2 linked regions of the Oharaeibacter diazotrophicus genome follow. Each later gene encodes a partner of the first gene's protein in a complex. Links are inferred from orthologs where the notes say so. Each region holds a gene or a part of one and is shown on either strand. Other genes may lie near its edges.

The links. Proteins that work in one complex are often made in the same cells at the same time.
Region 2: the proteins of EDD54_RS04735 (region 1) and dnaN are in contact, whole or in part, in a solved structure (PDB 1OK7), measured with the Escherichia coli proteins. The link is inferred for Oharaeibacter diazotrophicus from one-to-one orthologs.

Annotation. Positions count from the first base shown.
Region 1 is NZ_SNXY01000006.1:999,830-1,003,752, forward strand. The notes cover bases 472-3,265. They hold EDD54_RS04735 (DNA polymerase IV), read left to right. Parts: upstream 472-1,128; coding sequence 1,129-2,403; downstream 2,404-3,265. Other genes in these bases: EDD54_RS04730 (3-keto-5-aminohexanoate cleavage protein), read left to right, coding at 472-1,104; EDD54_RS04740 (ABC transporter ATP-binding protein), read right to left, coding at 2,497-3,264; EDD54_RS04745 (FecCD family ABC transporter permease), read right to left, coding at 3,261-3,265. Outside these bases: EDD54_RS04725 (DUF3572 domain-containing protein), read left to right, coding at 108-383; more of EDD54_RS04730, read left to right, coding at 385-471; more of EDD54_RS04745, read right to left, coding at 3,266-3,923. UniProt on the Escherichia coli protein: Poorly processive, error-prone DNA polymerase involved in translesion repair and untargeted mutagenesis. Copies undamaged DNA at stalled replication forks, which arise in vivo from mismatched or misaligned primer ends.
Region 2 is NZ_SNXY01000011.1:213,708-217,163, reverse strand. The notes cover bases 565-3,456. They hold dnaN (DNA polymerase III subunit beta), read left to right. Parts: upstream 565-1,397; coding sequence 1,398-2,516; downstream 2,517-3,456. Other genes in these bases: recF (DNA replication/repair protein RecF), read left to right, coding at 2,549-3,456; dnaA (chromosomal replication initiator protein DnaA), read left to right, coding at 565-1,025. Outside these bases: more of dnaA, read left to right, coding at 1-564. UniProt on the Escherichia coli protein: Confers DNA tethering and processivity to DNA polymerases and other proteins. Acts as a clamp, forming a ring around DNA (a reaction catalyzed by the clamp-loading complex) which diffuses in an ATP-independent manner freely and bidirectionally along dsDNA.

The DNA.
Region 1 (3,923 bases):
GGGAGACGGGTGCCTCCCGAGACCCGGCCATGGTATTGGGTAGTAAACTACGGCGGATTCCTTACGTAAACGCAAACGCTAGGATTTTCATGAGGTCGACAGCCCGCATGACCACCGCCGAGGCCGAGGACGTCGCCATCCGCGGCCTCGCCTTCCTCGCCGGCGACCCGGAGGCGCTCGGGCGCTTCCTCGCGCTTTCGGGCATCGGCCCGCGGGATCTGCGCAACGCCGCGGCGGAGCCCGGGTTCCTGGCCGGGGTGATCGAGTTCTTCATGGCCGACGAGGCCCTGCTGCTGGCGTTCTCGCTCAACGCCGGGATCCGGCCGACGATGCTGGCCGCCGCCCGCCACGCGCTCGCGGGCGCCGCCGGAGAGGAGTTCTGACATGATCCAGGCCGCGCTGAACGGGAACCGCAACACCGACTGGCACCCCGCCGTCCCGGTCGGCGCCGACGCGATCGCCGCCGCCGCCGTCGCCGCGGTCGCGGCCGGGGCCGCCTGCCTCCACGTCCATCCGCGCGGGGCCGACGGCCTCGAGAGCCTCGAGCCGGCCGCCGTCGAGCCGGTGCTGCACGCGGTGCGGGCCGCCGTGCCGGGCGTGCCGGTCGGCATCTCCACCGGCGACTGGATCGCCCCGCGCGGCCGCGCCCGGATCGACCGGCTCGCCGCCCTCGTGGAGAAGCCCGACTACGTCTCGGTCAACCTCTCCGAGGTCGACGCACCGGACGTGATCGCCGCCGCCCTCGGGCTCGGCATCGGCGTCGAGGCCGGCCTGTTCGACGTCGCCGACGTCGACCGTCTCGCCACGCTGCCGCAGCGGGGCGCCTGCCTGCGCCTCCTGGTCGAGATCGGCGAGCAGGACGAGGCCGAGGCGCGCGCCGCCTTCGACGCGGTGGTGCTCGCCATCGTCCGGCATCGGCTCGAGGCCCCGCCCCTCGCCCACGGCTTCGACGACCAGCTGTGGTCGGTGAACCGCGCCGCCATCGGCCTCGGCCTCGACATCCGCACCGGCCTCGAGGACGGCCGGCTGCTGCCCGACGGCGGCCTCGCCCGCGACAACGCCGACCTCGTTGCCGCCGCCGTCCGGCTGGTGCAGTCCGGCTGAAACCGAGCGCGCGGGGATCGGGCGATGACGGGCTTCTGCCGAGACTGCCTCGCCGGCGCGGACGCCGGCCGGCGCCGCTGCGCGGCCTGCGGCGGGCCGCGTCTCGTACGCCACGCCGAACTCGATTCGCTCGCGATCGCGCATGTCGACTGCGACGCCTTCTACGCCTCGATCGAGAAGCGCGACGACCCGAGCCTGCGCGACCGGCCGGTCATCGTCGGCGGCGGCAAGCGCGGCGTCGTCTCGACCTGCTGCTACATCGCCCGCATCCGCGGGGTGCGCTCGGCGATGCCGATGTTCAAGGCGCTCGCGGCCTGCCCGGACGCGGTGGTGATCAAGCCGGACATGGAGAAATACGTCCGCGTCGGCCGGCAGATCCGCGCCATGATGCTGGAGCTGACCCCGCTGGTCGAACCGCTGTCGATCGACGAGGCCTTCCTCGACCTCTCCGGAACCGAGCGGCTCCACCACGGCCGCCTGGCCGAGACGTTGGCGCGCTTCGCGAGCCGGGTCGAGCGCGAGGTCGGCATCACGGTCTCGGTCGGCCTCGCCCCCAACAAGTTCCTCGCCAAGATCGCCTCCGACCTCGACAAGCCGCGCGGCTTCTCGGTGATCGGCCGCGCCGAGGCGACGGCCTTCCTGGCGCCGCGGCCGGTGACCACGATCTTCGGCGTCGGCGCCGCCTTCGCCGAGAAGCTCGCCGGCGACGGCATCCGCACCGTCGGCGATCTCCAACAGCTCGACGCCGGCCACCTCGCCCGCCGCTACGGCGCCATGGGCCTGCGCCTCGCCAAGCTCGCCCGCGGCGACGACGATCGCCCGGTCGATCCCTCGCACGAGCGCAAGAGCGTCGGCGCCGAAACGACCTTCGACACCGACATCGCCGACCACGAGGCGTTGCGGCCGATCCTGCGCCGGCTCGCCGAGAAGGTCTCGGCCCACCTCAAGGGCTACGACATCGCCGGCCGCACCGTGACGCTGAAGCTGAAGACGCCCGACTTCCGCCTGCACACCCGCGCCCGCCGCCTCGCCGATCCGACCCAGCTCGCCGACCGCATCTTCCACGCCGCCGACGACCTGCTCTCGCGCGAGCCCGCCGGTACGCCCTACCGCCTCGCCGGCGTCACCGTGTCGGACCTCGAGACCTCGCTCCACGCCGACCCGGCCGACCTCGTCGACACCGGCGGCACCCGCCGCGCCGCCGCGGAACGCGCCATGGACGCCGTCCGCGCCAAGTTCGGCCGCGCGGCGGTGGAGACGGGTCTGGTGTTCGACGACCGGATCAAGAAGGAGCGGTGAGGCGACGGGCGGGCGGCTCCCCTGCCCGACCCGCGCAGCGATCGGCCGAGATCCGGCAAGACTTTAGAAGTCCAGGATGTTGCGCGACGTTCCTTACAATCTGCACGAGGCCGTCAGCACCCTGACACCGTCGGCTTCGCCCTCGGCGAAGCGGACACCGTAGACCGGCTCGAGGACCGCGGGCACCAGTACCTCCGCGGCCGGACCGGCGGCGGCGACCCGGCCGCGCGAGAGGATGGCGGCGCGGTCGGCGAAGCGGGCGGCGAGCGAGAGGTCGTGCATCACCACCACCACCGCCGCGCCGGCGGCGGCGACGCCGGCGAGATGCTCCATGATCGCGAGTTGCTGGCGCGGGTCGAGTGCGGCGGTCGGCTCGTCCGCGATCAGGATCGGCGCCTCGACCGCGAGCGCGCGGGCGAGCGCGACGCGGGCGCGCTCGCCGCCGGAGAGCCGCGTCACCGGCCGGTCGGCGAGCGCGTCCAGTTCGAGCGCGACGAGCAGTGCCGGCACGACGCCGCGCTCGTCGCGGTCGCCGTGCGGATGCCGGCCGATCGCGACCACGTCGGCGACGGGCATCGGCCAGTGCACCTCGTGGCCCTGCGGCAGATAGGCGACGGTTCGGGCGAGCGCCCCCGGCTTCAGCGCCGTCAGCGGGCGGTCGCCGAGGCGGACGCGGCCCGCGTCCGGGCGGACGAGCCCGGCGAGGACGCGGGCGAGCGTCGACTTGCCGGCGCCGTTCGGACCGGCGACGACGAGCAGCCGCCCGGGTTCGACCACGAGGTCGACGCCGTCGAGCACGCGTCGGCCGGCGCGCGCGACCACGATCGCCTCGGCCGTGAGCGTCGGCCCGGCCGCGGTCATCGCTCGGTGCCTCCCTCGACGAGGCTGCGGTGGCGCGCGATCAGCACCAGGAAGAACGGCACGCCGACGAGGGCGGTGACGACGCCGAGGCGGATCTCCTCGGTGGCCGGCACGAAGCGCACCAGCACGTCGGCGGCCGTGAGCAGCGCCGCCCCCGCGAGCGCGGACGGCAGCAGCACCCGCGCGGGGTCGTGGCCGACCAGCGGGCGGACGAGATGCGGCGCCACCAGCCCCACGAAGCCGACGCCACCGGCCACCGCCACCGCGGCACCGACGCCGCAGGCGGTCGCCAGCACGACGCGCAGGCGCAGCGCGGCGACCCGGACGCCGAGGCTCTCGGCGGCCTCCTCGCCGAGGGCGAGCACCCGGAACGCCGGTCCGGCACTGCCGATCAGCACCCAGGCGAGCGCCATGAACGGCAAGGCGATCGCAACGTGTCGCATCGAGCGGTCGTCGAGCGAACCGAGCAGCCAGAACGCGATCTCGAGCGCGGCATAGGGGTTGGGCGCGAGGTTGAGCGCCAGCGAGATCAGCGCGCCGGCGAGCGAGGAGACGGCGAGACCGGCGAGGATCAGCGTCGTCATGCCGGCGCGCGGGCCGGCGACCGCGACCAACAGGAAGATCGAGGCGAAGGCGCCTGCGATCGCGGCCGTCGGGAC
Region 2 (3,456 bases), on another replicon or contig:
GCTACACATTCGCGACCTTCGTCGAGGGCTCGGCCAACCGCTTCGCCCTCGCGGCCGCGCGCCAGATCGTCGACGGACCGGGCGCCGGCGGCGTCAAGTTCAACCCGCTCTACGTCCATTCCGCGGTCGGCCAGGGCAAGACCCACCTGCTGCAGGCGATCTGCCACGAGCTGAAGGCGGCCCGCCCCGGCGTGAAGGTGCTCTACCTCACCGCCGAGCACTTCATGTACCGCTTCGTCCACGCGCTGCAGACCCAGTCGGCGATCGCCTTCAAGGAGGCGCTGCGCACCATCGACCTCCTGATCATCGACGACATGCAGTTCCTGCACGGCAAGCAGATCCAGCAGGAATTCTGCCACACCGTGAATTCGCTGATCGACGGCGCCCGTCAGGTCGTCGTCGCCGCCGACCGCCCGCCGGTCGAACTCGAGACCCTCGACGAGCGGGTGCGCTCGCGCCTCGCCGGCGGCCTCCTGGTCGAGATCGGCGTGCCGGACCTCGCCCTGCGCCGCGCCATCGTCGAGCGTCGCATCGCCCTCGCCCGCGAGCAGGCGCCGGCCTTCGCCGTGCCGGACGACGTCGTCGACTTCATCGCCCGCAACGTCACCTCCTCGGGGCGCGACCTCGAAGGCGCGGTCACCCGCCTCGTCGGCCACAACCAGCTGACCGGGCTGTCGGTGACGCTCGCCCTCGCCGAGACCACGCTGAAGGACCTGATCCGCGTCGCCGACGGACGCCGCGTCAAGATCGAGGACATCCAGCGCGTCGTCGCCAAGCACTACAACGTCTCCAAGCAGGACCTCCTGTCCTCGCGGCGGACGCGCTCGATCGTCTGGCCGCGTCAGATCGCCATGTATCTCGCCAAGACCATGACGCCCCGCTCGCTGCCGGAGATCGGCCGCCGCTTCGGCGGGCGCGACCACACCACCGTCCTGCACGCCGTGCGCAAGGTCGAGGATCTCGTCGGTCACGACGAGGCGCTCGCCCAGGAGATCGACGTGCTGAAGCGCATGCTCGACGCCTGATCCGCGCCGCCGACGGGCGCCCGGCTTCCGGGTGCCGTCCACCGCCCGTCCACGACCTTGTCCACGACGCATCCCCGGTGGTTTCCACCGGGATGTCCACCGGCCGTTCCCGGGGACATGCCTCCCGCGCGCCTGTTGACATCCTGTCGAAAACCACGAGGTCTCCGGTGGATCGCCGTGTATGGACCGCGCCGTGCCGCTTCGTGGCGTCACGGTCTTGCGTTGTCGGCCGAACCCCGTAAAGTGCCTGTCCCTGCGGCCCTCGCGAGAGACCGCGGGGCCGCCCTGATCCGATCACGAGGGGCCGGCCTACCGTTCCGCGTATCCTCGCCTTCCCGGTCGGCCGTCCCTTCCCGCCCCACGGGATGACCCATGCGCGTGACGCTCGAGCGCTCCGAACTGTTGAAGTCGCTGACCCACGTCCACCGGGTCGTCGAGCGCCGCAACACCATCCCCATCCTGTCGAACGTGCTGGTGCGCACCGACGCCGGCGCGCTGAAGCTGAAGGCGACCGACCTCGACCTCGAGGCGCAGGAGACCGTCCCGGCCATGGTCGAGCGCCCCGGCGCCACCACCGTGCCGGCGCACATGTTCTACGACATCGTCCGCAAGCTGCCCGAGGGCTCGCAGGTCGGCCTCGAGACCTCGTCCGACGGCGCCACCCTCGCCATCACCTCCGGCCGCTCGCGCTTCTCGCTGCAGATGCTGCCGGAGAGCGACTTTCCCGACATCACCGTCGGCGAGCTCAGCCACCGCTTCACGCTGAAGGCGTCCTCCCTGAAGACGCTGATCGAGCGCACCCAGTTCGCGATCTCCAACGAGGAGATTCGCTACTACCTGAACGGCATCTTCCTGCACACGGTCGAGGGTCCCGGCGGGCGCCGCTTCCGCGCCGTCGCCACCGACGGCCACCGCCTCGCCCGCGCCGACGTGCCGGCGCCGGACGGGGCCGCGGGCATGCCGGGCATCATCGTGCCGCGCAAGACCGTCGGCGAGATCCAGCGCCTGCTCGAGAACCCCGACCTCGACGTCGGCGTCGAGCTGTCGGACGCCAAGATCCGCTTCACCGTCGGCGACGTCGTGCTGACCTCCAAGCTGATCGACGGCACCTTCCCGGACTACGGCCGCGTCATCCCGCAGGGCAACGACAAGGAGCTCCGGGCCGACCGCGCGGAGTTCGCCGAGGCGGTCGACCGCGTCTCCACCATCTCCTCCGAGCGCGGCCGCGCGGTGAAGCTCACGCTGACCGCCGGCAAGATGGTGCTCACCGTGGTCAACCCGGATTCCGGCTCGGCCACCGAGGAACTCGTGGTCGAATACGACGCCGAGCCGCTCGACATCGGCTTCAACGCCCGCTACCTGCTCGACATCACCGCCCAGCTCACCGGCGAGACCGCCGTGTTCCGCCTCGCCGACCCCGGCTCGCCGACCCTGATCCAGGACGTCGGCGACGGCGACACGCTCTACGTCCTGATGCCGATGCGGGTGTGACGGGCGCCGCCGCAGCTTCCACGGCCGCCGCCATGACCGACCCGGACCGGACGGCGCGGGTCTTCGTCACCGCGCTGGCACTGACCGACTTTCGCAGCCACGCCGCGCGTCGCTTCGTCTTCGGGCGGCGCTCGGTGGCGCTAGTCGGCGACAACGGCGCCGGCAAGACCAACGTGCTGGAGGCGCTGTCGCTGCTGTCGCCGGGCCGCGGCCTGCGCCGGGCCACCCTCGCCGAGATCGCCCGTATCGGCGGCGCCGGCGGTTTCTCGGTCTCGGCCGAGATCGAGGGCGCGCTCGGCCCCGTGCGGATCGGCACCGGCCTCGTGCCCGGCGAGGCCGGCCGGCAGGTCCGCATCGACGGCGAGCCGGCGCGATCGATGGACGCCCTCTCCGACCACGCCCGCGTGCTCTGGCTGACACCGGCGATGGACGGCCTGTTCACCGGCCCCGCCAGCGACCGCCGCCGCTTCCTCGACCGACTGGTGCTGGCGCTCGATCCCGCCCACGGCCGCCGGGTCGCCGCCTTCGAGCAGGCCCTCACGCGGCGCAACCGCCTGCTCGAGGACCACCGTACCGATCCCGCCTGGCTCGACGCCGTCGAGACCGAGACCGCCGCCCTCGGCGTCGCGGTCGCGGCGGCCCGGCGCGAGGCGGTCGGCTGCCTCGTCCGCCTGATCGACGCCGGCGGCGCCGACGACGCCTTCCCCGCCGCCCGCCTCGCCCTCGAGGGCGACGTGGAAGCCGCGCTCGAGGCCGCCTCCGCTTCCGACGTCGAGGACTGGTACCGCACCGACCTCGCCGCGGCGCGCTCGCGCGACCGTGCCGCCGGCCGCACCCTGACCGGGCCGCAGCGCGCCGACCTCCGGGTCCACCACGCCGCCAAGGCGATGCCGGCGGAGCTGTCCTCGACCGGCGAGCAGAAGGCGCTCTTGATCGCGCT